One region of the Bradyrhizobium sp. WD16 genome, then DNA from elsewhere that is predicted to be linked to it. Evidence: predicted binding sites of a transcription regulator. Region 1 holds the regulator's gene; the other holds the start of a gene.
The links. Region 1 encodes LexA, which represses DNA repair genes until DNA is damaged. Its sites were predicted from a motif close to TGTTCNNNNTGTGTTCNG; they were not measured.
Positions count from the first base shown of each region.

Region 2: the regulator LexA is predicted to act here: its motif matches at 7,759-7,776, upstream of uvrA (excinuclease ABC subunit UvrA).

Region 1 is NZ_CP028908.1:4,482,684-4,497,214, reverse strand. Features, by position in the region: gene kdsA (3-deoxy-8-phosphooctulonate synthase) at 1-87, opposite strand, end outside; gene DB459_RS27395 (hypothetical protein) at 115-240, opposite strand; partial or broken gene DB459_RS20895 (VOC family protein) at 285-407, opposite strand; gene DB459_RS20890 (NIPSNAP family protein) at 410-736, opposite strand; gene DB459_RS20885 (CTP synthase) at 821-2,452, opposite strand; gene secG (preprotein translocase subunit SecG) at 2,615-2,995, opposite strand; gene tpiA (triose-phosphate isomerase) at 3,123-3,875, opposite strand; gene DB459_RS20870 (peptidylprolyl isomerase) at 4,224-6,131, shown strand; gene trpD (anthranilate phosphoribosyltransferase) at 6,137-7,150, shown strand; gene trpC (indole-3-glycerol phosphate synthase TrpC) at 7,162-7,980, shown strand; gene moaC (cyclic pyranopterin monophosphate synthase MoaC) at 7,983-8,513, shown strand; gene glp (gephyrin-like molybdotransferase Glp) at 8,539-9,750, shown strand; gene lexA (transcriptional repressor LexA) at 9,993-10,688, shown strand; gene DB459_RS20840 (dihydrodipicolinate synthase family protein) at 10,708-11,625, opposite strand; gene DB459_RS20835 (TRAP transporter large permease) at 11,641-12,927, opposite strand; gene DB459_RS20830 (TRAP transporter small permease) at 12,924-13,406, opposite strand; gene DB459_RS20825 (DctP family TRAP transporter solute-binding subunit) at 13,425-14,417, opposite strand.
Region 2 is NZ_CP028908.1:4,616,774-4,631,304, reverse strand. Features, by position in the region: gene DB459_RS21420 (peptidylprolyl isomerase) at 1-504, opposite strand, end outside; gene coaD (pantetheine-phosphate adenylyltransferase) at 569-1,069, opposite strand; gene gyrA (DNA gyrase subunit A) at 1,280-4,024, opposite strand; gene DB459_RS21405 (MarC family protein) at 4,898-5,515, shown strand; gene DB459_RS21400 (single-stranded DNA-binding protein) at 5,683-6,186, opposite strand; gene DB459_RS21395 (outer membrane protein) at 6,650-7,378, shown strand; gene uvrA (excinuclease ABC subunit UvrA) at 7,970-10,960, shown strand; gene DB459_RS21385 (SPW repeat protein) at 11,008-11,391, opposite strand; gene DB459_RS21380 (GNAT family N-acetyltransferase) at 11,812-12,084, shown strand; gene DB459_RS21375 (chloride channel protein) at 12,347-14,122, opposite strand; gene DB459_RS21370 (aminotransferase class IV) at 14,147-14,531, opposite strand, start outside.

The sequences.
Region 1 (14,531 bases):
GCCGGCGATCACCGAAAGCGGCAGATCGTTGCCGAAGCGCACGGCGCCGATCTCGACATGGGGCGAAGCTGTCACTGCTGCATTCACGATCTCGTCCTCATCTCGCGTGGCTGGTCACGCTTCGAACAGCAAGGCGGCGCCGAAAGCAAGCTCCGGTGCGATCGCGAGCCCGCCGTCGAACCGCGACGCGGCGACGCCGTTGCCGCGCAACACCTCGTCGCAGCGGTCGAGATCGCGCACCCGGAATCTGATGGCGGCGTGGCGCAGCCCGCTGGCCGAACGCAGTTGTGGGTGCCCCAGGGATGGCGGTTGCGGGCACCGACGGCAAAACCGGCGCGCCGGTAGAAGGCGGCGAGCGCGTCGAGATCCTTCGCCGCATGGACGATATGGTCCGGCGCCCGCGCCATCGTCACTTCAGCGCCGAAAACGCTGTCGGCGCGACGAAGCTGCTGGTGATGTTGGCGACGATCTGACCGTCCCTCTCGCTCTCGGCGCGAGCGCCGATCCAGGCCGGATCGGTCATGAAGGCGGCCCATTTCTGCTCCCGCTCGGCCATCGATTCCCAGGCGAGCAGATAGGTCAGGTCGTTGTTGGATTCGCCGATCACGGTGGTGAAGAACCCGGCCTGGCGGATGCCGTGCTTGTCGAACAGCTTCAGCGTCGCGGTTTCGAAACGCTTGAGCAGCGCCGGCAGACGTCCGGGCAGGCAGCGATAGATGCGCAATTCGTAGATCATGGCGTCTCCGCGACGGTTAGCTTCACGGCCGCTGGTCGGCGGCCCCGATCATGGGCGGGCTCGCCGACAGCAGAACCGCAAGGACTACACCAGACGGCTCTGCTCCACCGCCGCCTCGACGAAGGAGGCGAACAGCGGATGCGGCTCGAACGGCCGCGACTTCAGCTCGGGATGGAACTGGACGCCGATGAACCAGGGATGGTTTTCGTATTCGACGATCTCCGGCAGCAGGCCGTCCGGCGACAGGCCGGAGAAGCGCAGGCCGTGCTGCTCGAGGCGGTCCTTGTAGGCGGTGTTGACCTCGTAGCGATGGCGGTGGCGCTCGGAAATTTCCAGCGCGCCGCCGTAGATCCGCGACACCCGGCTGCCGCGCACGAGGCTCGCCGGATAGGCGCCGAGCCGCATGGTGCCGCCGAGATCGCCGGCGACGTTGCGCTGTTCGAGTTCGTTGCCGCGCAGCCATTCCGTCATCAGGCCGACCACCGGCTCGGCGGTCGGGCCGAACTCGGTGGAGTTGGCCTCGGCGATGCCGCCGAGATTGCGCGCCGCCTCGATCACCGCCATCTGCATGCCGAAGCAGATGCCGAAATACGGCACCTTGCGCTCCCGCGCGAAGCGCGCCGCGCGGATCTTGCCCTCGGCGCCGCGCTGGCCGAAGCCGCCGGGCACCAGAATGCCGTTGACGTCCTCGAGGAACGGCGCCGGATCCTCGTTCTCGAACACTTCGCTCTCGATCCAGTCGAGATTGACCTTGACCTTGTTGGCGATGCCGCCGTGGGCGAGCGCCTCGATCAGCGACTTATAGGCATCCTTCATCCCGGTGTATTTGCCGACGATGGCGATCGTCACCTGGCCTTCCGGATTGCGGATGCGCTCGTTGATATTGTGCCAGCTCGCCAGGACCGGCGGGCTCCTGGGCTCGATGTTGAAGGCGGCCAGCACCTCGTCGTCGAGGCCGGCGGCGTGATAGGCCTCCGGCACGGCATAGATGTTGTCGACGTCGCGCGCCTCGATGACCGCGCTCTCACGGACGTTGCAGAACAGGCCGAGCTTGCGCCGCTCCTCCTTGGGGATCGGGCGGTCGGTGCGGCACAGCAGGATATCCGGCTGGATGCCGATCGAGCGCAGCTCCTTGACCGAGTGCTGGGTCGGCTTGGTCTTGAGCTCGCCGGCGCTCGGGATGTAGGGCAACAGCGTGAGGTGGATGTAGACCACCTGCTCGCGCGGCAGGTCGTTCTTGATCTGGCGGATCGCCTCGAAGAACGGCAGGCCCTCGATATCGCCGACCGTGCCGCCGATCTCGACCAGCACGAAATCGTAGCCCTCATTGCCGCTGCGGATGAAATCCTTGATCGCGTTGGTGACGTGCGGAACCACCTGGATGGTGGCGCCGAGATAATCGCCGCGCCGCTCCTTGGTCAGGATGTCCTGATAGATCCGGCCGGTGGTGATGTTGTCCTGCTTGGTCGCCGGACGTCCGGTGAATCGCTCGTAGTGACCGAGGTCGAGATCGGTCTCGGCGCCGTCGTCGGTGACGAAGACCTCGCCGTGCTGATACGGCGACATCGTCCCTGGATCGAGGTTGAGGTAGGGGTCGAGCTTGCGAAGCCGGACCTTGTAGCCCCTCGCCTGCAGCAGTGCGCCGAGCGCAGCCGATGCCAGCCCCTTGCCGAGCGAGGAAACCACGCCGCCGGTGATGAAAATGTACCGCGCCATGGGCTTTGACCTTTAACGCTCGACGCCCGATTCGCAAAAGCGAATCGCCAATTTCTCCAGCCGCCGTCGGCGGCTGTGGGTGAATTCGAATAAACGTGTTTCCTCAGCCGCTTGGCGCGACTACTTCAGAACTTGCCGCGACCGAAGCGCGGCTGCCCTGCATTATTGCGAGCGCGGGGGCGCCGGCGCCGCGGGAGGCTGCGCCTGATCCTGCTTCTGGAGCTGATCGAGAATACCGCCACCCGTCGGCGGCGCGACCGGAACGGCACCGCCGGGCGCCGAGATCGGCGCCGGGCTGGTGTTGATGATCGAGCTCGGCTTGCGGTCGTAGGTCGCCAGCCACGACAGGAACAGGCTGGTGAGGAAGAAGCCGCCGGCCAGAACGGCCGTGGTCCGGGTCAGCAGGTTGGCCGTGCCACGACTGCTCATGAAACCGCCGCCTCCGCCGATGCCGAGGCCGCCGCCTTCCGAGCGCTGCAGCAACACGGCGCCGATCAGGGCGGATACGATCATGAGGTGAATGGCAATGACGACGGTCTGCATCGGATCCTTCCCGAGGCGAACGCCGATCGCCGCTGCGACAGCAGCGATCGAGGGTTCGCGGGCATTGGTTTGGCGCGGTGTCTACACGATGACGGCGGCGATGACCACCCCCGCGCCGATGGCTGATTTAGGGACAGGCGCTTGCGATCGCAAGGAAATCGGCGGCGGTCAGACTGGCGCCGCCAACCAGGGCACCGCCCACATCGGCCACCGCGAGAAGCTCGGCAGCATTCGAGGGTTTCACCGACCCGCCATAAAGGATCCTGACCGCGGCGCCGTCGGAGCTAAACTTCTCATTCAACTTCTGCCGGATAAAGCCATGAACTTCCTCGACATCCTTGGCTGTCGGCGTCCGCCCGGTGCCGATCGCCCAGACCGGCTCATAGGCCACCACCAGATTGGTGGGGGTGGCCCGCTCCGGCAGCGAGCCGGCGATCTGACGGCCGATCACCTCCAGGGTCTTGCCCCCGTCGCGCTCGGCCTGGGTCTCGCCGACGCAGACGATGGCCAACAATCCAGCCCGCCACGCCGCGCGCGCCTTGTCGCGCACCATGGCGTCGGTCTCGCCATGGTCGCTGCGCCGCTCCGAATGGCCGACGATCACCGCCGTGGCGCCGACATCCGCCAGCATCTCGGCCGAGACGTCCCCGGTATGGGCGCCTGAGGCCGCGGGGTGGCAATCCTGGCCGCCGAGAGCGAGGCGCGACCCCTTGGCGATGGCGACCGCGCTCGACAGCAGCGTCGCCGGCGGACAGATCATCAGGTCGGCCTGCGTCAGCTTGTCGGAACCCTGGGCGATCGCCGCCAGCTCCACCGCCGACGACCTCAGCCCGTTCATCTTCCAGTTGCCCGCGATCAGCGGCCGTGTCCGTCCCGGCATTTTTCCCTCATCTGACTGACCGCGACAGGAGCTAGTGTCCCGTTTCCAACGTTCGTATTCCTTTGCCGCAGGCGCTCATACGAACGTTGGAAACAAAGGGACACTAGCATCAATATGATTCTAGTGCGGTTTGGGATCTGACGCTCGTATGACGAATTCGCTGCAAATGCTGATACGAGCGTCAGATCCAGCGCACTAGCAGAGGGAGCGACGGAACGCCAGTTGCCGACCGCGCGGCGGGCGGCCGCGGGGGTGGAAAGCCCATTTTTTGGTGCTAAAGGATGTTAAACAACGAGTTGGCGCGTATAAGCACGCCCGTTCCCCTCTCCTCCAGACACGACGGACGCAATGCTTCGAGGAATGCGAAAAGCCTCATCCAATTGGCTCGGCAAGGCCATCATGGCCACGGTCATGGGTGTGCTGATCATCAGTTTCGGCATCTGGGGCATCGCTGACATCTTCCGCGGCTTCGGCCAGTCGACCCTGGCGAAAGTCGGCTCGACCGAGATTTCCACCGAGCAGTTCCGCCAGCTCTTCACCGAGAAGCTGCAGCAGATCGGCCGCCAGTTCGGTCGCCCGCTGACGGCGGAACAGGCCCGGGCCTTCGGCCTCGACCGCCAGCTGCTGCAGCAGACCATCGCCGAGACCGCCCTCGACGAGGGCGCCCGCCGCATGGGCCTGAACCAGTCCGACGCCGAGCTCGTCCGCGCCATCCACGCCGATCCCAACTTCAGGGGCCCGACCGGCACCTTCGATGCCAACCGCTTCATCGCCACGATCCGGCAGTTCGGCTACACCGAGGCGCGCTACATCGCCGAACAGCGCAAGGTGACCTTGCGGCGCGAGATCGCCGGGGCGCTGTCCGCCCAGCTCGAGCCGAGCCGTACCCAGCTCGATAGCCTCAACCGCTTCCAGAACGAGCAGCGCTCGATCGCCTTCCTGCGGCTCGCCGCCGCCCAGGCCGGCACCATCGCGGCCCCCTCGCCCGAAGTGCTGGCCAACTATTTCGAGGAGAAGAAGGCGCTGTTCCGGGCCCCCGAGTTCCGCAAGATCGCCGTGGTCGTCGCCACGCCCGAAGACGTCGCCAAGTGGTCGACGGTGTCGGACGAGGATGCCAGGAAGGTCTACCAGGACCGGCTGGCATCGCTGTCGACGCCGGAGAAACGGCAGATCGCGCAGATCGTCGTCCCCAACCTCGACGAGGCCAAGGCGGCGCGGGCGAAGATCGCCGCCGGCATGTCCTTCGAGGACCTCGCCAAGGAGCGCAAGCTCAGCGCCACCGACATCGACCTCGGCCTGGTGTCGAAATCCGCGATCATCGATACCGCGGTCGCCGACGCCGCCTTCGCCCTCGCCGAGGGCAACGTCAGCCAGCCGGTGCAGGGCCAGTTCGGCGTCGCGCTGCTCAAGGTCACCAAGATCGAGCCCGGCTCGACCCCGGCCTTTGAGACCATCGCCCCCAAGCTGAAGACCGAGATCGCGGTGGAGCGCGCCCGCGCCAGGATCAGCGACATCTACAACAAGATCGAGGACGAACGCGGCGGCGGCGCCAGCATCATCGACGCCGCGCAAAAGGTCGGCCTCAAGGCGACGGTGATCGATGCCGTCGACCGGTCCGGCCGCGCCCCCGACGGCCAGGCGGTCCAGGGGCTGCCCCAGGGCTTCGACCTCGTCACCGCCGCCTTCGCCAGCAACGTCAATGTCGAGAACGATCCGCAGCAATACCGCGGCGGCTATCTCTGGTACGAGGTGCTCGACGTCACGCCGTCCCGCGACCGCTCGCTGGACGAGGTCAAGCCGCAGGTCGAGGCGCGCTGGAAAGACGACCAGGTCGCAGCCCGCCTGCGCGACAAGGCCAAGGAGCTGCTCGGCAAGCTCGAGGGCGGCGCCAAGCTCGACGACGAGGCCAAGGCGCTCGCCGCGAAGATCGAGACCACGGCGGACTTCAAGCGTTCGGCCGGCGCCGAGATCATCGCCCCGGCGGTGCTCGACCTCGCCTTCAAGACCGCCAAGGGCAGCTATGGCCAGGCCCAGGGCGCGAGCAGCACCGAGTTCATCGTGTTCCGCGTCACCGACATCAAGGTCCCGACGCTCGACCTCGCGGCGGACGACACCAAGAAGCTGAAGGGCGGACTGCAGCAGTCGTTGAGCGATGAACTGATCGGCCAGTACATCACCCGCCTTGAATCCGATCTCGGCGTCACCATCAACGAGGCGGCTGTCGCCGCCGCCACCGGCGCCGCCACGACGAACTGATGATCATGGACGATTTCAAAGCCATTATCGCCAAGGTCGCCACCGGCGCCGCCTTGTCGCGCGACGAAGCCGCCACCGCCTTCGATCGCATGATGTCCGGTGAAGCGACGCCCTCGCAGATGGGCGGCCTGCTGATGGCCCTGCGGGTGCGCGGCGAGACCGTCGACGAAATCACCGGGGCGGTCACCGCGATGCGCGCCAAGATGCTCCGCGTCGATGCCCCCGAGGGCGCCATCGACGTGGTCGGCACCGGTGGCGACGGCTCCGGCTCGGTCAATGTCTCGACTTGCGCCTCCTTCATCGTCGCCGGCGCCGGCGTGCCGGTGGCCAAGCACGGCAACCGCGCGCTGTCGTCGAAATCCGGCGCGGCCGACTGTCTTGCCGCACTCGGCGTCCGGATCGATCTCGCCCCCGAGGACGTCGGCCGCTGCATCGAAACGACCGGCATCGGCTTCATGTTCGCGCCGACCCATCATCCCGCGATGAAGAACGTCGGACCGACCCGGGTCGAACTCGCGACCCGCACCATCTTCAACCTGCTCGGACCGCTGTCGAACCCGGCCGGCGTGCGCCGCCAGATGGTCGGCGTGTTTTCCCGGCAGTGGGTTCAGCCGCTGGCCGAGGTGCTCAAGAATCTCGGCTCCGAACATGCCTGGGTGGTGCACGGCTCCGACGGTCTCGACGAGATCACCCTGACCGGTCCGACCTTCGTCGCCGAACTCAAGCAGGGCGAGATCCGCACCTTCGAAGTGACGCCGGAAGCAGTCGGCCTGTCGCGCGCCGAGACCGGGGCGCTCAAGGGCGGCGATGCGGCGGAGAACGCCGCGGCGCTGCGCGCGGTGCTCGCCGGCGCCCCGGGCGCCTACCGCGACGTCGCCCTGCTCAACGCCGCCGCGGCGCTGATCGTCGCCGGCCGGGCCACGGATCTGACCGAGGCGGTGGCGCTCGCACGGCAGTCGCTCGATTCCGGGGCCGCGGCGAAGAAGCTCGACGAACTCGCCATCATCTCCAACGCCTGAAGGACGACACCATGGCCGACATCCTCACCCGCATCGAGACCTACAAGCGCGAGGAGATCGCGGCGGCCAAAGCAGCGCGGCCGCTTGGCGAGATCGAGGCCGCCGCCAGCGCGGCAAGCCCGCCGCGCGGCTTCATCGCCGCGATCCGGCAGCGTCTTGCCCAGGGCGATTACGCGCTGATCGCCGAGATCAAGAAGGCCTCGCCGTCGAAGGGGCTGATCCGCGCCGATTTCGATCCGCCGGCGCTGGCGCGCGCCTATGAAGCCGGCGGCGCCACCTGCCTGTCGGTGCTGACCGACACGCCCTCGTTCCAGGGCCATCTCGATTACATGGTCGCGGCACGCGCGGCGGTGAAGCTGCCGGTGCTGCGCAAGGACTTCATGTTCGACCCCTATCAGGTGGTCGAGGCCCGCGCCTTTGGCGCCGACTGCATCCTGATCATTCTCGCCGCGCTCTCCGACGCCGCGGCGAAGGAGATCGAGGATACCGCCCACGGCCTCGGCCTGGACGTGCTGCTCGAAATCCATGATCGCAGCGAACTCGATCGCGCCCTCAAGCTGAAATCGCCGCTGCTCGGCGTCAACAACCGTAACCTGCGCACCTTCGAGACCACCCTCGCCACCAGCGAGGCGCTGGCGCCGCTGATCCCCAAGGATCGCATCATGGTCGGCGAAAGCGGCATCTTCACCCCGGCCGACCTCGCCCGCCTCGCCCGCGTCGGCATATCGACCTTCCTGGTCGGCGAAAGCCTGATGCGCCAGGCGGACGTCACCGCGGCGACGAGCGCCCTGCTCGCCCGCGAAACACCACGGGCCGCCGGAGCGCGCTGACCGTGGCGGACAAGGGATCGCCTTCCCTGACCCACATCGATGCGCGCGGCGAGGCGCGCATGGTCGACGTATCCGCCAAGCCGGCGACCGAACGCGTCGCCGTCGCCGAGGGCCACATCGTCGTCTCGAAGGAAACCCTCGACCTGATCGTGTCCGGCAACGCCGCCAAGGGCGACGTGCTCGGCACCGCACGTATCGCCGGCATCATGGCGGCCAAGCGCACCTCCGAGCTCATTCCGCTCTGCCATCCGCTGGCGCTGTCCAAGGTCACCGTCGACATCGTTCCCGACCCGGCGCTGCCGGGCTGCCGCGTCACGGCGACCGTCAAGGTCACCGGCCCGACCGGAGTCGAAATGGAGGCGCTCACCGCGGTCTCCGTCGCCTGCCTGACCGTCTACGACATGGTCAAGGCAGTGGAGCGCGGCGCCCGCATCGAGGCCATCCGGCTCCTCGAGAAGAGCGGCGGCAAGTCGGGCACTTACAAGTCGGGCACCGACAAGGCGCCGCCGGCCGCGACCGGCCGCAAACGCTGAAGCGAAAACGAAAAGGGAGGACGCCATGGCGCTGATGCCCGTTGCCGAAGCGCTCGAGGCCGTGCTCGACGGCGCCGCTGCGCTCGGCACGGAAATGGTGGCGCTCGATGACGCCTGCCATCGTGTCCTGGCCCGCGACATCGCCGCGTTGCGCTCCCAGCCGCCGAGCGCGATGTCGGCCATGGACGGCTATGCGGTGCGCGCGAGCGACGTTGCCGAGGTGCCGACCCGTCTGCGGGTGATCGGCGAGATCGCCGCCGGCCGGCCGTTTGCCGGCGCGCTGGGACCGGGCGAGGCGCTGCGCATCTTCACCGGCGGCGTCGTCCCCGATGGCGCCGACGCCGTGGTGATCCAGGAGGACACCACCGCGGAGAACGGCACGGTGGTGGTGCACGTGAGCGTGCGCGCCGGCCGCCATGTCCGCGTCGCCGGCGTCGACTTCCGCGAGGGCGACGTGCTGCTGCGCGCCGGCCGGAGGCTCTCCGATCGCGATCTCTCCCTCGCCGCGGCCATGAACCATCCGGCGCTGCCGGTGAGCCGGCGGCCGAAGCTGGCGATCTTCGCCACCGGCGACGAACTGGTGATGCCCGGGACGACGCCCGGCCCGGGGCAGATCGTCTATTCCAACGGCTATGCGCTGCGGGCGCTGGCACGCAGCGAGGGCGCCGAGGTGGTCGATCTCGGCCTGGTCGGCGACACCGTCGAGGCCACCGTCGCCGCGGTGCGGAGCGCCCGCGCGGCCGGCGCCGACATCCTCGTCAGCACCGGTGGCGCATCGGTCGGCGACCACGACGTGGTGCAGCAGGCGCTCGAAGCCGAAGCCGTCACCATGGCGTTCTGGAAGATCGCGATGCGGCCCGGCAAGCCGATGATGCACGGCCGGCTCGGCGCCATGCGCGTGCTCGGGCTGCCGGGCAATCCGGTGTCGTCCTATGTCTGCGCCTTCCTGTTCATGGCGCCGCTGATCCGGGCGCTGTCCGGCCGCAGCGACGTCCGCCACATGGCCGAACAGGCGGTGCTGGGCGCCGACCTGCCGGCCAACGACCAGCGCCACGACTACCTGCGCGCGCGCCTGGCGAGCGGCGCCGATGGCCGCCAGATCGCCACCCCCGTGCTGCAGCAGGATTCTTCGCTGCTCGCCAAGCTCTCCGAGGCCGGCGCGCTGATCCTGCGGCCGCCGCTCGCGCCGCCGGCCAAGGCGGGATCGCCGTGTGACATCCTTAAGCTTCCCCTCTGACGCTAGCTCGATTTGTTGACGCCAAATTAAGATGTTGCGGAACACATATGGAACATATAGTGTCCGTTCATGATTTGTTTCGAGCGAGTCTCCTCCGCGCGCGCATCCCGCAGGGATGCTGAGAAGAGAACGCTCAACTCGAAACGATCACGAGAGGCGGCCGCTTCAGCAGTGAACCGGCCAGCGAAGCTGGCCAATGAAGCTCGATCCAACGATGTGGCCCCGCATTCCAAGGGATTCAGATGCTCACGCGCAAACAGTATGAACTGCTCCGCTTCATCAACGAGCGCCTGAAGGAGTCCGGCGTGCCGCCGTCCTTCGACGAGATGAAGGACGCCCTCGACCTGCGCTCGAAGTCGGGCATCCACCGCCTGATCACCGCCCTCGAGGAGCGCGGCTTCATCCGCCGCCTGCCCAACCGCGCCAGGGCCATCGACGTCATCAAGATGCCCGAGCAGGCCGGCAACGCCGGCGCGCGCCGCGGCTTCACGCCGAGCGTCATCGAAGGCAATCTCGGCCGCGTGGTGCGCGCCCCCGCCGAGGACGAAGGCGGCCGCCCGGTAGCCATCCCGGTGATGGGCCGGATCGCCGCCGGTACGCCGATCGAGGCGCTGCAGACCCGCAGCCACACCATCAACGTCCCGCCGGAGATGCTGGCCTCGGGCGAGCACTATGCCCTCGAGGTCCGCGGCGATTCCATGGTCGACGCCGGCATTCTCGACGGCGACGTGGCGCTGATCCAGCGCACCGAGGCCGCCGACACCGGCGACATCGTGGTCGCGCTGATCGACGAGGAGGAAGCAACGCTCAAGCGCTTCCGCCGGCGCGGCGCCTCGATCGCGCTGGAGCCGGCCAACCCGGCCTATGAAGTCAGAATCCTGCCGCCCAACCGGGTGCGCATCCAGGGCAAGCTGGTCAGCCTGTTCCGCCGCTACTGAGCGCGAGAGCGCGGCTCGCCTAAAGGCCGGCCGAGCGCAGCACCGCGTCGAGCCGCGCCTTCAGGGCGGCGCCGTCGGCTACCGCCCGCAACGGCGGGCGGACCTGCGCCCAGGCGCTGTCGCCGGTCTGGGCAGCGAGGATCGCCTTGAGCGCCGGCACGAACGGCCGCCCGCTCACCAGCGCGATCGCCTCGCGCATCGCGATTTCCTTGGCGGTTTCCTTGGCGGTTTCCTTGGCCGTATCCTTGGCCGGACCATCCAGCATCATCTTCACCAGCGCCGGCGCGACATTGGCCATGCCGCAGATCGTACCGGCGCCGCCCTCGGCCATGGCGCGGGCGATATCGGCCTCGTTGCCGACGGTGACCGCAAGCTGCGGCGCCGCGGCGCGGAAGGCGCGAAACTGATCGAAATCGGCACTGCTGTCCTTCACCCCGGCGACGACGTGGCCGTAGCGCGCCCGCAGCTTCGCGGCGACGTCCGGCGGCACGCCGACGCCCGCGACCTGGGGAATGTGATAGAGCGTCAGCCGCAACCGGTCGTCGGCGACGGCGTCGAGAATGGCGGCGAAGGCGCTCTCGATCCCCGCGGCATCGACGTCGCGGTAGAAATAGGGCGGCAGCAGCAGAATCTGCGTCAGGCCGGCGGCGAGCGCCGCGCGGGTCAAGCTGATGCTGTCGGTGATCGCGGCAAAGCCGCCGCCGAGACCGATGCGGCCCGGCGCGATGCCGGCGCCGAGCAGCGCCTCGACGGTGGCGATGCGTTCGCCGACATTGAACGAGGTCCCCTCGCCGGTCGTGCCGAACAGCACCACGCCGTCGATGCCGGCGGCGAACAAGCCGCGGACATGGGTGGCGAGCCGCGCGTTGTCGACCGCGCCCAGCGCGGTCAGCGGCGTCGGAACGGCGGTCCAGTAGCCGCGAATGGCGTCAGTCATGTCGTCTCCATTGAATCATCTCGGCATCACGAGATCTGGCAGAAAGGTCGTCAGCGGCGGCCACAGCGTGATCATCGCCAGCACCACCAAGAGCGGCACCAGCCATGGCAGCACCGCGCGCGACATGGTCTCGAACGAGATCTCGGCGATCCGCGAGGTGATGAACAGAACGACGCCGATCGGCGGGTGGATGGTGCCGAGGATCAGGTTGAAGATCATCATGATGCCGAACTGCACCGGGGGAATGCCGAAGCTGTGCGCCGCCGGCATCAGGATCGGAATCAGGATCAGGAGCGCCGCCAGCGTCTCCATGAAGCAGCCGACGACGAGCAGCATCACGTTGCAGATCAGAAGGAACATCAGCGGACTGCCGATCGAGGCGACCATCGCCGGCGCCACCGTCTGCGGAATGCGCGACAGCGACATGCACCAGCCGAGCGCGCCGGCCGCCATCACCAGCACGGCGACCACACCCACCGTCTCCACGGTCTCGACCGCAACGCGGAATAGGTCGGCCGGGGTGAGCGTGCGATACACCACGAGGCCGAGGAACAGCGCATAGGTGCTGGCCACCGCCGCGGCCTCGGTCGGGGTGAACAGGCCGCTGAACATGCCCGACAGCAGGATCACCGGGGTGAGCAGCGCGAAGATGCCGTCGCGCAGCGACAGCCACAATTCGCGCCAGCCGGGGAAGCGCTGCTTGGGGAAGCCCTGGCGGCGGCCGATCACGGCGACCATCACCATCAGCGACGCCGCCATCATCAGGCCGGGCACGCAGCCGGCAAGGAACAGGCGGCCGACCGAGATATCCGAGGTCACGCCGAAGATCACGATCGGCAGGCTGGGCGGCACGATGGCGCCGATGGTCGCGGCCGAGGCGGTGATCGAGGCGGCGGTTTCCGGCCGGTAGCCGGCGCGCTTCATGGCGCGGATCTCGACCGCGCCGGTGCCGGCGGCGTCGGCCACCGCCGAGCCGGCCATGCCGGCGAAGATCAGGCTGGAGAGGATGCTGGCCTGGGCGTAGCCGCCGCGCAGCGATCCCATCACCGCCGTGGCGAAGCGCACGATCCGGTCGGTGATGCGGGCGGCGCCAAGCAGGTTGCCCATCAGGATGAACAGCGGCGCGGCGACGATGGGAAAGGAATTCATCGCCTGCACCATCTTCTGCGGCACGATGCTCGGCGACAGGCCGGACAGGGCGACGAAGGCCAGCGCCGCGAGACCCATCGCCGCGAACAGCGGCAGGCCGGACAGGATCGCCAGCAGCCACAGCGCGCCGATCTCGATCATCAGCGTCGTCATTCGACGTCCACCGCGGTCGTCAGCGCCGGCCCGCCCGGCCGGCGCCAGGCATCGACAGCCGCCTGGAGCGCGACGAGGAGGCCGGCCGGCGCCATCGGCGCATAGAGCCAGGCCATGGACAGCGGCAGCGAGGTCGCCTCGAGATCGGCATTCTTCTGCACCAGCTGCACCGCGAACCACGCCACCGTCAGCCCGAGCACGACGATGGCGAGCTGGATCACCGTCTCGGCGCCGCGCCAGGCGCGCTTGGGCAGCATGTTCTGGAAGAAGCGGATGCGGACATGGCCATGCCTGCGGCTCGCCAACACCCAGCCGGTCGCGGCCAGCCAGACCATCAGCATGCGCGCGGCTTCGTCGGTCCAGATCAGAGGCTCGCCGGCGCCGCGGGTGACGATGCCGAGCAGCACGCAGACCAGAAGGGCCGCGAGCAGTGCGCAGCCGAACGCCTGGGCGGCGCGATCGAGCAGCCTGGTTGCCATGGCGCCGTCCCTGCCGCCTTACGCCGAGGCCACCTTGTCCCACAGCCCCCTGCCCCATTTGGCCTCGAACTTCGCCGGCAGGCTGGCGAGCACGGGCTTGCGGAAGCTGTCGAGGTCCGGCTCGATCACGGTCATGCCGGCGTCGCGGAAGGTGTTGGTGAGCCCGGTTTCCTGGCGCACGATCTCCTCGTCCTGCTCGCGGCCGAAGCGCGCCAGCGACGCACGCAGCACCTCCTTGTGCTTGTCGGGAATCGCCTTCCAGGTGCCCTCGTTGATGGCGATCAGGCGCGGGCTCATGATGTGAGCCGTGCGGACCAGGAATTTCTGCACCTCGTAGAACTTGCTCGAATGGATGGTCGGCAGCGGGTTCTCCTCGCCGTCGACCGCGCCCTGGCTCAGCGCCAGATAGAGCTCGCCGAAATTGAGCGGCGTCGGCCGGGCGCCCCAGGCTTCGGCCATGGCGCGATAGGTGTCGACCTCGGGGATGCGCAGCTTGAATCCCGCCATCTCGCCGACATTGTGGACGGCGCGCGAGCCCGAGGTGACGTGGCGCGTCCCGTAATAGGTCGAGCCGACCACGCGCATGTTGCGCTTGCCGGCGAGCTGGGCGTTCATGTCGTCCATCAGCGGCGCCGACAGCGCGCGGCGCATGTGCGCCGGGTCCTTCCAGATATAGGGCGCTTCCAGGATCGAGAACGGCGCGACGAACTGGCCGAACTGGGCCGCGCCCTCGTCGACCATCTGGATGGCGCCGGTCGAGGTCGCCTCGATGACGTCGCGGGACGAGCCGAGCTGGCCGCTGGGGAAAGTCTGGATGTCGATCTCGCCGGAGGTCTTCTCGCGGACGTCCGCCGCGACCTTGTCCATCATCGCGACGCCCGGATGGCTCGCGGTCAGCACGGTGGCCCAGCGCAGCACCGTCGCCGCCCGGGCCGGACGGGCGCGCAGGCTGAGGGCGCCGCCGGCAACGGCGGCAAGCGCGGTCCGACGGGTCAGTCGCGATGCGTCCATGATCTCCTCCCCCCGTGTCGCGGGTCGCGCGCCAGGCTCACGCCAAGCGCGACCCATTATGTTTCAACTAACATGTTAGTTGTTTGATCAGATCATGCAAGCGCAATGTGCCGG
Region 2 (14,531 bases), 130 kb from region 1:
GTCAGGGTCGGCCACCGGCTCGCCGCGCTTGAGCTTGTCGACAACGTCCATCCCCGACACGACTTCGCCGACCACCGTGTACTTCCCGTTGAGGAAGGAGCCGTCGGCGAACATGATGAAGAACTGCGAATTCGCCGAATCCGGCGACGCCGCGCGGGCCATGCCGACGACGCCGCGCGTGAACGGCGTCGGGGTGAATTCAGCCGACAGATTCGGATATTTCGAACCGCCGGTGCCGTTGAAGTTCTGACCGTCGCCGGTCTGGGCCATGAAGCCTTCGATCACCCGATGGAACGGCACGTTGTTGTAATAGCCCTCGCGCGCCAGGAGCTTGATGCGCTCCGCATGCTTCGGCGCGAGGTCCGGCCGCAGCCGGACGACGATGCGGCCCTTGTTGGTGTCGATCACGATCGCATTCTGCTTGTCGAGGTTGGCGGGCAGCGATTGCGCCAGCGCGGGCGCAGCGCAGACCAGCGCGGCGAGAACGGCGAGAATTCGGATCATGAGAGCTCCAGAAGCTTCGGGAAACGGGTTGCGGGAAGACGCGGCGGGACCAGGCTTTTGGCGATCAGCCGCGGGCGAATTTGTCCTTCAGCCGGGCCGCGACCACCGGGGGCACGAAGTTCGACACGTCGCCCCCCATACTGGCGATCTGACGCACCAGTGTGGCGGTGATCGGGCGGACCATGGGGGATGCCGGCAGAAACACCGTCTGCACGTCCGGCGCCATGGTCTCGTTCATGCCTGCCATCTGCATCTCATAGTCCATGTCGGTGCCGTCCCGCAGGCCGCGAATGAGAATGGTGGCGCCGGCGCGCTGGGCCGCCGTGACGGCGAGGTCGTCGTAGGTGACGCATTCCACCTCGCAGCCGGCCTTGGCCGCCAGCGGCGCGAACACCTCGCTGATCATGTCCAGCCGCTCGGCGGGGCTGAACAGCGGCGTCTTGCCGGGATGGATCCCGATCGCCACCACAAGGCGATCGACCAGGCGAACGGTCTGGCGCACCACGTCGAGGTGGCCGTTGGTGACGGGATCGAACGACCCGGGGTAAAGGGCGATGCGCGACATGCTTTCGGTCTACCGCGCCTCCTCACCGCCCGCAAGCGCCGCAGCCCCTCGCCCGGCCGCGGCGCGGGTGTTTTCTATTGATATTCAGTGGCTTGCCAAACCACGGCGCGCCGCCGACCGCAACGCCGCCGAAGACGGCCGTTTTTGGTTTCGAAGCCGCCCGGATGCCCTCGGGCGGCTTCTTGCCGAGCGCGGCTCGTCCGGCGCTCGTCAGCCGCCGTTGCCGTTGTCTTCTTCCTCGGTGAGGTGCTCGACCGAAACCACGTGTTCGTCATCGGCGGTGTCGAAGACGATGACGCCCTGGGTCGAGCGGCCGGCGACGCGGATGCCGTCCACCGGGCAACGGATCAATTGTCCCTTGTCGGTCACCAGCATGATCTGGTCGCTGTCCTCCACCGGGAAGGAGGCCACCAGCTTGCCGTTGCGGTCGTTCACCGACATGGCGACGATGCCTTTGCCGCCGCGGCCGGTGGTGCGGTATTCGTAGGACGAGGTGCGCTTGCCGTAGCCGTTGACCGAGACCGTCAGCACGATCTGCTCCTGCGCCGACATCTCCACATAGCGTTCCTGGGAGAGCTGGATGGCGCCGTTCGTCTCCTCGCCCTCGGCCTCGGCGGCCTCGTCGACGGCCGTCTCACCGGCCAGAGCTTCACCGGCCAGAGCTTCACCGGCAACGGCGCGGCGCATCTTGAGATAGCCCGAGCGCTCGTCGGACGTCGTCTCGACATGCCGCAGGATCGACAGCGAGATCACCGTGTCGTTGTCGACCGCGATGCCGCGCACGCCCATCGAGGTACGGCCGGTGAAGACACGCACGTCCGTGACCGGGAAGCGGATGCACTGGCCGCCGGCGGTGGTGAGCAGGACGTCGTCATGCTCGGTGCAGATCTGCACGTCGACGATGGCCTCGCCCTCGTCGAGCTTCATGGCGATGATGCCGGAGCGGCGGACATCGACGAAATCGGACAGCTTGTTGCGACGGACGTTGCCGCCGGTCGTGGCGAACATCACGTCGAGATTGGCCCAGGAGGATTCGTCCTCCGGCAGCGGCATGATGGTGGTGATGCGCTCGCCCTGCTCCAGCGGCAGGATGTTGATCAGCGCCTTGCCGCGGGCGTTCGGCGCCGCCATGGGCAGGCGCCACACCTTCTCCTTGTAGACCTGGCCGCGCGAGGAGAAGAACAGCACCGGCGAATGGGTCGAGGCGACGAACAGCCGGCTGACGAAATCCTCGTCGCGGGTCTGCATGCCGGATCGGCCCTTGCCGCCGCGCTTCTGCGCGCGATAGGTCGATAGCGGCACGCGCTTGACGTAGCCGAGGTGAGACACGGTCACCACCATGTCCTCGCGCTGGATCAGGTCCTCGTCCTCGACCTCGCCCTCCTGGTCGACGATCACCGTGCGGCGCGGCGTGGCGAATTCGGCCCTCACCGCCGCCAGCTCGTCCTTGACGATGGCCTGGACGCGGGCGCGCGAGCGCAGGATCTCGAGATAATCGGAAATCTCCGCCGCGAGCTTGTCGAGTTCGTCGGAAATCTCGTCTCGGCCGAGTGCGGTGAGCCGCTGCAGCCGCAGGTCGAGGATCGCCTTGGCCTGCTCCATCGACAGCCGAGCGGTGCCGTCGGCATTGAGGTGATGGCGCGGATCGTCGATCAGCGTGATCATGGCGGCGACGTCCGCCGCCGGCCAGTCCCGCGACATCAGGGTGTCGCGAGCGGTCGCGGGATCGGGCGAGGTGCGGATGACGCGGATGATCTCGTCGATATTGGCGACTGCGATGGCGAGACCCACCAGGATATGGGCGCGGTCGCGGGCCTTGTTGAGCAGGAACTTGGTGCGACGCGTCACCACCTGCTCGCGGAAGGCGACGAACAGCGTCAGCAGGTCCTTCAGGTTCATCACCTGCGGCCGGCCGGCGTCGAGCGCCACCATGTTGGCGCCGAAGCTCGTCTGCAGCGGGGTGAACTTGTAGAGCTGGTTCAGCACCACCTCGGGGACGGCGTCGCGCTTGAGCTCGACGACGACGCGCATGCCCTCGCGATTGGATTCGTCGCGCAGGTCGGCGATGCCCTCGATCTTCTTCTCGCGGATGAGATCGCCGATGCGCTCGACCATCCCCGCCTTGTTCACCTGGTAGGGGATCTCCGAGATGATGATCGCCTCGCGATCCTTGCGGATGGTGTCGATCGTCACCTTGCCGCGCATGATGACGGAGCCGCGGCCGAGGTGATAGGCCGCGCGGATGCCCTGGCGGCCGAGAATGATGCCGCCGGTCGGGAAATCCGGCCCGGGCACGATGCCCATCAGGTCGTCGATGCCGAGCGCGGGATTGTCGATCAGCGCGATGCAGGCATCGATCACTTCGCCGAGATTGTGCGGCGGGATATTGGTCGCCATGCCGACGGCGATGCCGCCGGCGCCGTTGACCAGAAGATTGGGAAAGCGCGCCGGCAGCACCGACGGCTCGCGTTCGGAGCTGTCGTAGTTGGGCTGGAAATCGACCGTATCCTTGTCGATGTCCTCGATCAGGGTGTGCGCGGCCTTGGTGAGACGGGACTCGGTGTAGCGCATGGCCGCCGCGGTATCGCCGTCGACCGAGCCGAAGTTGCCCTGGCCGTCGACCAGCGGCACCCGCATCGAGAAGTCCTGCGCCATGCGGACCAGGGCGTCGTAGACCGACTGGTCGCCATGGGGATGGTATTTACCGATGACGTCGCCGACGGTGCGGGCCGACTTGCGATACGCCTTGTTCCAGTCGAAGCCGTTCTCGTGCATGGCGTAGAGAATGCGCCGATGCACCGGCTTGAGGCCGTCGCGCGCGTCCGGCAGCGCCCGCGCCACGATCACGCTCATGGCGTAATCGAGGTAGGATCGCTTCATCTCATCGGAGATAGAAACCGGGCGGATGTCGACCGGCCCGGAGGCGCCGGATTCCGGATTATCTTGATCGGCCAAACGCAAAAATCCCCACGACGAATCAGTCCGGGAGATATAGGCGATTCAGAGCCCCGCACCAACCCCTTTCGCCGCCGAAACGGCCTATAAAATCCAATTAAGTCAGCTGCTTATCGCTAGTGTCCTGTCTCCGAATTACCGCTACGTTTGCCTCGCACTCGCACGGTCATTCGGAGACATAGGGACACTAGCAAAATCAGAGTGCGAGTGTCCTGTTTCCAACGTTCGTACCCCATTGCAGCAGGCGCTCATACGAACGTTGGAAACAAGGGGACACTAGTGTCCCGTCTCCGAATTACCGCTTCGTTTGCCTCACCCTCGCACGGTCATTCGGAGACATCGGGACACTAGCAAAATCAAAAAGCTAGTGTGGCTTATGTCTCGCAATTGCCTATGAGAGGCTTGCCGCAAAGGCATAGGCAATTGCGAGACGCCACACTAGCATCATTATGATTCTAGTGTGGTTTTGGATCTGACGCGCGCTCGAAGAACTCGCTGCAATACTGAAACGAGCGTCAGATCCACCACACTAGTGTGGCTTAGGTCTCGCAATTGCCTACGAGAGGGTTGCCGCGAAGGCGGTAGGCAATTGCGAGACGCCACACGAGTGTCCTGTCTCCGAATTACCGCTCCATTTGCCTCACGCTCGCACGGTAATTCGGAGACATAAAGGACACTAGCAAAATCAAAGTGCTAGTGTGGCTTATGTCTCGCAATTGCCTACGAGAGGGTTGCCGCGAAGGCGGTAGGCAATTGCGAGACGCCACACTAGCCGGGAGATCTCGGCAGCAGCGCCGTGCGGACCGCTTGCGGCGCTCCTTGCGGCACTCTATCGCTCGGCATCCGGAAGGCGGCCCGCCGAGGACATTGCGCATGCTCAACGATGCCCTGACCGCCCTCGTCACCCTGCTCGTCGTGGTCGACCCGATCGGCATCGCGCCGGCCTTCCTCGCCGTCACCGACAACCAGCCGCCGCGTGTGCGCAACGCCACCGGGCTGCGCGCCGCGGCGATCGCGTCCGCCATTCTCGCCGGAACGGCGCTGGCCGGAAGCTGGTTGCTGGATCGCCTGGGCATCGGGCTGCCGGCATTCCGGATCTCCGGCGGCATCCTGCTGTTCGCCATTTCGTTCGACATGGTGCTCGGCTGGCGCCCGGCCCGCGACACCCGCCAGGCCGAGGACGCCGTGGCCGAGCACGTCCGCGATGTCGCCGCCTTCCCGCTCGCCATTCCGCTGATCGCCGGTCCCGGCGCGATCACCGCAACCCTGCTTCTCGCCGGCAAGGCGGCAACGCCGGCGGCGCTGGCATCGCTGATCGCCATCATCGCCGTGACAGGCCTGCTCTGCGCCCTCGCCTTCATGGCAGCGGTGCGGGTGTCACGCGCCATCGGCATCACCGGCAACGTCGTCCTGTCGCGCCTTTTGGGCATCGTTCTGGCCGCGCTCGCGGTCCAGTTCATTCTCGACGGCGCCCGCAGCGCCTTCGGCTGAGCAAATCTGAGGCTGAGCAAATCTGACGCGCAGCGGCGTCGCCTCCGCCCCAAAGCAGCCCAAAAGCACCCCAAAAGCAAAACGGCCGGCGCCGCTATCGACGCCGGCCGCAAAACTGCTGCGCAAGGATCAGCGGACGCAACGCCCGCCGCTGGAAAACGTCCCCGTCAGAACGGGATCTCGTCGTCCATGTCGCCGCCACCACCGCCGCCACGGCTGGGGCTGGGGTTGCCGGAGGACACCCGTCGCGGCGCCCCGGAGGACGGCCCGCTGGAACCGAAATCGCCCTCATCGGCGAAGCTACCGCCACCGCCGCCGCCACGCCCATCGAGCATGGTCAGAGTCGAATTGAAGCCCTGCAGGACCACCTCGGTCGAGTACTTCTCGACTCCGCTCTGGTCGGTCCATTTCCGTGTCTGCAGAGCGCCTTCGATGTAAACCTTCGCGCCCTTCTTGAGGTACTGCTCCGCGATTTTGCAGAGCCCCTCATTGAAGATCACGACGCGGTGCCACTCGGTCTTTTCCTTGCGCTCACCGGTGTTCTTGTCGCGCCAGGTTTCCGACGTGGCGATCCGCAGATTGGCGATCGGGCGTCCGTCCTGGGTGCGCCGGATTTCGGGGTCGGCGCCCAGATTACCGACCAGAATGACCTTGTTTACGCTTCCCGCCATCGCACTCTCCGTTCACACACCCAAATCGACACACCCAAGCCGGCTCGCGGCGGGGTTCTCCGTCCCGACCCTATAACCTGCCAGGCGCCGCTCCGGCTCGGCTGCGCGACCACCGGCGCCGCCTTATCCACACTTCCACGCCCAGCATCGCACCGCGGGGCCCATCGTTCTTATTATGTTCCGCCGCCGATGTAAACCACCAGCCAGGGCGGCATTGAAGCACCGGCAGGGTGCCTGCGCTGCCCGAAATGTGTCAAAAGATGCGCGGATTTTGCCTCCACCGGCGGAAATATGCTAAACAAATCCTAAACTTAGTCGGAGTCACTTCGTGACGAGGTGTTGCATTTGGGAGACGGCTTTTCGATCCGGATTGGACTATGGTGTTCCCAACATCGGCGCTTGCGACGATTGTTTCTTGGGATTTGCGCCGCCAGTTGCGGCGGAGATGTAAGTGGAGAGAACGATGAAGAAGATTTTGCTGGGTAGCGTGGCGCTGGTCGCGCTGGGCACGGCTTCGGCCTTTGCCGCCGACCTTCCGGCCCGTACCTACACCAAGGCTCCGGCCTATGTGCCGGCCCCGATCTACAACTGGACCGGGTTCTACATCGGTGGTCACATCGGTGGCGCCTTCAACGGCAGCGACAACATCTACGGCAGCGACGGCCGGTTCGCCGGCGGTGTGCAGGGCGGCGCTGACTATCAGTTCGCCCCGAACTGGGTGCTCGGTATCGAAGCCGAATACACCTGGGCCGCGCGCGACACCACCAACGTGCTGTTCACCGCGCCGCCTGCCTTGGTGCCGTTCACCGTTCAGGGCCGCAGCAGCGACTTCGGTTCGGTCACCGGCCGTCTCGGCTACACCTGGGGTCCGGCGCTGCTGTACGCCAAGGGCGGTCTCGCCTTCCGCGGCAACAACGACAACGTGAACGTGTTCAACACCGCCACCGGTGCGCCGCTCGCCTTCGCCGTCAGCCGCAAGGACACCGGTTACACCGTCGGTGCCGGCCTCGAGTACCTGTTCACCCCGAACTGGTCGGCCAAGGTCGAGTACCAGTACTACAACTTCGGCACCACCAACATCTCGGTGCCGGCCGCCGGCGGCGTTGTCAGCTACCGCGACGACGTCCACAGCGTGAAGGCCGGCCTGAACTACCGCTTCAACTGGGGCGGCCCGGTCGTCGCCAGGTACTGAGCGAAGTACTGAGCGAAGTCCTGACGCATACTGACTGAGGTTCTCCACCGAGGACTCCGGTTCAGGACCACCACAAAAGCCCGGCTCCCGCGAGCCGGGCTTTTTCGTTTGGCGGCTCTTCGTTTGGCGTCTTGTCGTTTTGCCGGTACTCGTCGGCCCCGTTGCCGCCGGGGTATTCCTGCCCGGATATTCATTGCGGCTATCGGCGCGGCGCGGCACCGGCCGCCCTTGCCCTTCGCACCGACCTGAACCACATAGGGTTCACTCACCCCATTGGCTGTCGTCGGAACTCGTCGCGGCCCAATGCTTGCACTCCCCGATCCGGGCGCAGGCATCTCTTGGTGCGCGGCTCTTGATGCGCGGCTCTTGGTGCGCGGCGATGTTCTTGATATGTTCACTGGACAACTCGCGCCGCGAGTCGACCTGCACTTCCGGGCATCGCGGTGCTGTGGGACGATGGACGATACACCCCGACGGGTTGGTTGAGCTCTACGAACGATCGAACCGGGACACCAGCCTTCCATTCGCGATCGCCCGGCGCGCGAATGTCACGCAAGATCAGCGCCGCCGGCGCATCCGGAACTGCCACTGATGGACGAAGTTCTCAAGGCGAGCCGACGACAGATCGATGCCAGCAGCCGCGCCATTCGCATTCGCGGCGCGCGCGAGCACAATCTCAAGAACGTCAATCTCGACATCCCGCGCGACCGGCTGGTGGTGCTGACCGGCCTGTCGGGGTCGGGCAAATCCTCGCTGGCGTTCGACACCATCTATGCCGAGGGCCAGCGGCGCTATGTGGAGTCGCTCTCCGCCTATGCCCGCCAGTTCCTCGAGATGATGCAGAAGCCCGATGTCGACCAGATCGAAGGCCTGTCGCCGGCGATCTCCATCGAGCAGAAGACCACCTCCAAGAACCCGCGCTCCACCGTCGGCACCGTCACCGAGATCTACGATTACATGCGCCTGTTGTGGGCGCGGGTCGGCGTGCCCTATTCGCCGGCCACCGGTCTGCCGATCGAGAGCCAGACGGTCTCGCAGATGGTGGACCGGGTGCTGGCGCTGCCGGAAGGCACACGGCTCTATCTGCTGGCGCCGGTGGTGCGCGGCCGCAAGGGCGAATATCGCAAGGAGCTCGCCGAATATCTCAAGAAGGGCTTCCAGCGGGTCAAGATCGACGGCGCGTTTCATGAGCTCGCCGAGGCGCCTGCGCTCGACAAGAAGTTTCCCCACGACATCGACGTCGTGGTCGATCGCATCGTGGTGCGGCCCGATCTCGGCCAGCGGCTCGCCGAGTCGTTCGAGACCGCGCTCAAGCTCGCCGAGGGCCTCGCCGTGATCGAGTTCGCCGATCCGCCGCCGGGCGGCGAAGGCGAGAAGAAGACCGACAAGAAGACCGCCAAGATCCACGACAGGAGCGGTCCGGAGCGGCTTCTGTTCTCGGAGAAGTTCGCCTGCCCGGTCTCCGGCTTCACCATTCCCGAGATCGAGCCGCGGCTGTTCTCGTTCAACAACCCCTATGGCGCCTGCCCGGCCTGTGGCGGTCTCGGCATCGAGCAGCATATCGACGCCGAGCTGGTGATCCCGGACAAGGATCTGACGCTGCGCAAGGGCGCCATCGCGCCCTGGGCCAAGTCGTCGTCGCCCTACTACCTGCAGACCCTGCAGGCGCTGAGCAAGTTCTACAAGTTCACCCTCGACACCAAGTGGAAGGACCTGCCGAAGAAGACGCAGAACGCGATCCTCTACGGCTCCGGCGACGACGAGATCAAGTTCTCCTACGAGGACGGCGTCCGGTCCTACGACACCAAGAAGCCGTTCGAGGGCGTCGTCACCAATATCGAGCGCCGTTTCCGGGAAACCGAGAGCGAATGGGCCCGCGAGGAGCTGGGCAAGTATTTCACCGACGTTCCCTGCGAAGCCTGTCACGGCTACCGCCTCAAGCCCGAGGCGCTGTGCGTCAAGGTCGGCGGCAAGCATATCGGCGAAATCTCCGAACTGTCGGTCAGGGCCGCCGGCGAATGGTTCGCGGCCCTGCCCGACCAGCTCTCGACCCAGCAGAACGAGATCGCGGTCCGGGTGCTCAAGGAGATCCGCGAGCGCCTGACCTTCCTGCTCGACGTCGGCCTGAACTACCTGACGCTGTCGCGCGCCTCCGGCACGCTGTCCGGCGGCGAGAGCCAGCGCATCCGTCTCGCCTCGCAGATCGGCTCGGGTCTCACCGGCGTGCTCTACGTGCTCGACGAGCCCTCGATCGGCCTGCACCAGCGCGACAATGCGCGGCTGCTCGACACCCTGAAGCGGCTGCGCGATCTCGGCAACACCGTGATCGTCGTCGAGCATGACGAAGACGCCATCCGTCTCGCCGATTACGTCGTCGATGTCGGCCCCGGCGCCGGCATCCATGGCGGCCAGATCATCGCCCGCGGCACGCCCGCGGAGATCATGGCCAACCCGAAATCGCTCACCGGCAAATATCTCACCGGCGAGCTCGCGGTCGACATTCCCGAACGCAAGCCGCCGAACCACCGCCGCACCCTCAAGGTGGTGAACGCCCGCGGCAATAATCTCAAGAACGTCTCGGCGGAGATTCCGCTCGGCCTGTTCACCTGCGTCACCGGCGTCTCCGGCGGCGGCAAGTCGACGCTGCTGATCGATACGCTCTACAAGGCGATCGCGCGCAAGCTCAACAATGCCAGCGACGCGCCGGCGCCCCACGACCGCATCGAGGGGCTCGAGCACATCGACAAGATCATCGAGATCGACCAATCGCCGATCGGCCGCACGCCGCGGTCGAATCCGGCGACCTACACCGGCGCCTTCACGCCGATCCGCGAATGGTTCGCCGGCCTGCCGGAGTCCAAGGCGCGCGGCTACGAGCCCGGCCGCTTCTCCTTCAACGTCAAGGGCGGTCGCTGCGAGGCCTGCCAGGGCGACGGCGTCATCAAGATCGAGATGCACTTCCTCCCCGACGTCTACGTCACCTGCGACACCTGCAAGGGCAAGCGCTACAACCGCGAGACCCTGGAAGTGCTGTTCAAGGGCAAGTCGATCGCCGACGTGCTCGACATGACGGTCGAAGAGGCCGCCGAATTCTTCAAGGCGGTGCCGCGGATTCGCGAGACCTTCAAGACGCTGCACCGCGTCGGCCTCGACTACATCCATGTCGGCCAGCAGGCGACGACCCTGTCGGGCGGCGAGGCGCAGCGGGTCAAGCTGGCGAAGGAACTGTCAAAGCGCGCGACCGGCCGCACGCTCTACATCCTCGACGAGCCGACCACCGGGCTGCATTTCCACGACGTCGCCAAGCTGCTCGAGGTGCTGCACGAGCTGGTCAACCAGGGCAATACCGTGGTGGTGATCGAGCACAATCTCGAGGTCATCAAGACGGCCGACTGGGTGATCGATCTCGGCCCGGAGGGCGGCGACGGCGGCGGCGAGATCGTCGCCTGGGGGCCGCCCGAGGATATCGCCAGGGCGCCGCGCAGCCACACCGGCAAATTCCTCGCGCCGGTGCTGGCCAAGGCCAATCGTTCCCGCAAGCGCAAGCCGGCCAGCGCGGAATCCGGCGAGGCGGCGGAATAGCCGGTCCCGGTGAGAGGCGTTGGCGACGCAGGGTGTTTCGGCCCGCCTCAGCGCTTCACGCGCGATTGGTGCGCCAGATCCTCGTCGCTCACCTCCCAGTCCTGGTACAGCTCGAGCGCGGCCAGCAGGATGATGATGCCGGCCAGGGTCGAGTGCCAGAACCGCAGGGTACCGTCACCGGCATAGCCGAAGACGTAGGGCGACATCGCCAGCCAGACGCCGAGCCCGGCTTCGGCCACCTCTTCCCAGCGGCGCAGCACGACATATTCGAGCTGCGCCAGGAAGAACACCAGCCCCCCGACAATCAGGGCGTTCGCGACCGCCAGGGCGTTGCCGTGCTCGCCGGCGAGCCAGGGCGACAGCGCGATCACGAGACCGGCCAGCATGCCGAACCAGTCTTCCCACGGCCGGTGAGTATCGAAGAATCGCATATTGAACACGGTGGCCTCCTCTCCCTTGGGGAGCGGCAGTGGCTGGCCGGATCCGGCCGAGACGCTGAGCGCCCCGTCCCTGCGCCGCGAGCCCCAAACGGCTGCCAAACCGGCCGGGCCGGAGCCCGCAGCGTATGTCTCCCATGCAACGTAGGTGACCCCGCATTGGTTGCAAGACTGCTATGAATCCACCGTCCCCTTGTTTCCAACGTTCGGTAGGAGCGCCTGCTGCAATGGGATACGAACGTCCGAATTACCGCTTCATTTGCCTCACCCTCGCACGGTAATTCGGAGACATCGGGACACTAGCAAAATCAAAAAGCTAGTGCGGCTTATGTCTCGCAATTGCCTACAGGGGCTTGCCGCGAAGGGCATAGGCAACTGCGAGACGCCGCACTAGGATTCTGACGAGGGCAGCGCATGGGCAGCGACGTCGTCAATAATGCCGCCGGACACCGTTTCGAACTCGCGGTCGACGGCTCCATCGCTGCGGCCTATTACGAGCTTGCGCCCGGGGTCATCACCTTCACCCACACCGAGGTTCCGAAGGAGCTCGGCGGCCGCGGCATTGGCAGCCGGCTGGTCTGGGATGCGCTGGCGCAGGTCCGCCGCGACGGCCTGAAGGTGGTGCCGCGCTGCCCGTTCGTGAAAGCCTATCTCGACAAGCACCCGGAACAGGCCGACCTCGCCTGACGCCCGAGGTCAAACGCCATCACCGATGCCGGCGACCGATGCCATGAGCGATCCCCTGCCCTCGAGCGACGCCGTCCGCGACAATGCTGCACTGCAGCGCTTCGCGCTCGGGGTCGGCAGCGCGCTCGGTGCAAGTCGCGATTGCACGGTCATTCGGAGACATAGGGACACTAGCAAAATCAAAGTGCTAGTGTGGCTTATGTCTCGCAATTGCCGACGAGAGACTGGCCGCAACGGCGATCGGCAATTGCGAGACGCCGCACTAGGCCATGACGCCCTCGTTGGCACGGCGGTCCAACTCCTCGCTGTATTTCCTCAAGGAATGCTGTTCGGTCAGCAGCCCGACGACCTGCTTATGCGTAAAATCGTCGATCACCGCCAGGGCATCACTCTCTGCGTCGGAGAATGCCTTCATTGCTTCCCGAACATTCATGTCCGGCAGAAGCGCCGTGTCGGCGTGCTGAATGAGACCGGTGATCTCGCTGGCCTCCGCGCTGTCCCGGTGAGCCTCGGGCACAAGAATGATGCCGAGGTATCGGTCTGCCTGGTCGACGACAATGACGCGCTCAGTCGTCCCGAGCGGAAACTCCCGGCGGAACGCGGAGAGACTGCTGTCTGAACGAACGGTTCGGATGTCGGTGCGCATCATCCGTCCGACGGTCAGGTCGCGGATCCAGCCGACATCGGCGGCGCTTCGGATCGACTCGCCTCTCAGATGAAAGCGCCATGTCGCGAAGGAATAGCCGAAGGCCCGACGCACCGTGATCGACGAAATAACGGCCGCGGCAAGAACGGCGATGGTGAGAGGCAGACTGCCAGTGGTCTCGAGGGCAAGAAGCGCCATGGTCAGGGGCGCCCCGAGCACAGCCGTCGCCATCGCGCACATGCCCACGATGCCGACCACCAGCGTCGGAATCTTGAGGCCAAACAGCAGCATCCACCCGATCGCGACAAGCTTGCCGAGCATCGCCCCCAGAAACAGCGAGGCGAAGAACAGCCCGCCGCGGAAACCGGAGCCGATCGAGATTGCGGACGCGAGCGCCTTGAGGCCGATCAGCAGCATCAGGTATTGCGCCGTGAAATAGGCATCGAACCCGACATGCAGCGCGGAATGCCCCGAGGAAAGGACGGCCGGTGTGACAAGCGCGAGTCCGCCGACGCAGGCTCCGCCGACTGCGGGCCTCGCCCAAAGCGGCAGCCCGCTCCTGGTGAATACCGCCTCCACCAGCGCCACCGTCTTCATCATTGCGATGCCCAGCAGCGCGCAGAGAATCGCCAGGACGACGACCAGCGAATAATCCGACACGGACAGGCCGCCAGCGAACCCGACCTGGAACGAGACCTGCGCGAGAACGAGGCGCACGGTTCCGACCGCCGCGATTGCCGCGACAACGACCGGCGCCAACGTCGCGACCGAATAGCTCGCGATGATCAGCTCGAACGCATAGAATGCCCCGGTCAGCGGCGCATCGAAGGCCGCGGCGATCGCACCGGCCGCGCCACAACCGACCAATGTCCGCAAGTCGCTGCGCCGAACATGAAATATCTGTCCAAATCTCGATGCGACAGCAGAACCTATCTGCGTATAGCCGGCCTCCATGCCGATGGACGCGCCACATCCGTTGGAAATCATGGTCTGCAGGACGAGGAGCACACTGCCGGGAAATGGAATGCTCCCGCCACGAAGCGCGTTCGCCTCAATGGGATCGATGACAGCGATCTTCGCGCGTCGCGCCACGAGCAGGCTCACGAAGCCAAGCAGAAGTCCTCCCACCACAGGCACCACGGCGGCCCGCCACGGATCGATATGGGCGGCACCGCTGACCTCGTAGCCGTCGATCGCGAACAAGGCGTGATGCACTACCTCGATCGACGCCACCATGGCAGCGACGCACAACGCGCTGATGATGCCGATGCCTGCGGCGAGCAGCACCAGCCATATCTCGTCCGCGCGCACGAATTCGCGCAGAACAAGCGGCACCCTCCATCCAGCCAGCCCTTCACCTTCCGGCCTCGCCGCACCGAGCGGATCGCGCATGACCATTGTCGTGGCGGCGCCTTGTCAGGACGAAATAAACTCAGCGTAAAGACCTGCGATCCGCCGCGTGACCGGGCCGGGCTCCCCCTGTCCGATCCTTTTGCCGTCGATCCGGGTCACCGGCGTGATTCCGCCAAGCGTACCCGTTACGAATGCCTCGGATGCGCTGTACACTTCGGCCAGCGTGAAATCATGCTCGCGAACCACGCCGCCGTCCCGACCGAAGAGTGAGATCACCTTCTGACGCGTGATGCCCTTGAAGTTGAAGCGGCCCGTCGAGGTCCACAGTTCGCCGCCTCTCACAATGAAGAAGTTGGTGGAATTGCAGCTCGCCACGAACCCGTGCGGATCGAGCATGAGCGCTTCGTCCGCCCCTGCGTTGATTGCCTGAATGAGCGCCTGGATGAAG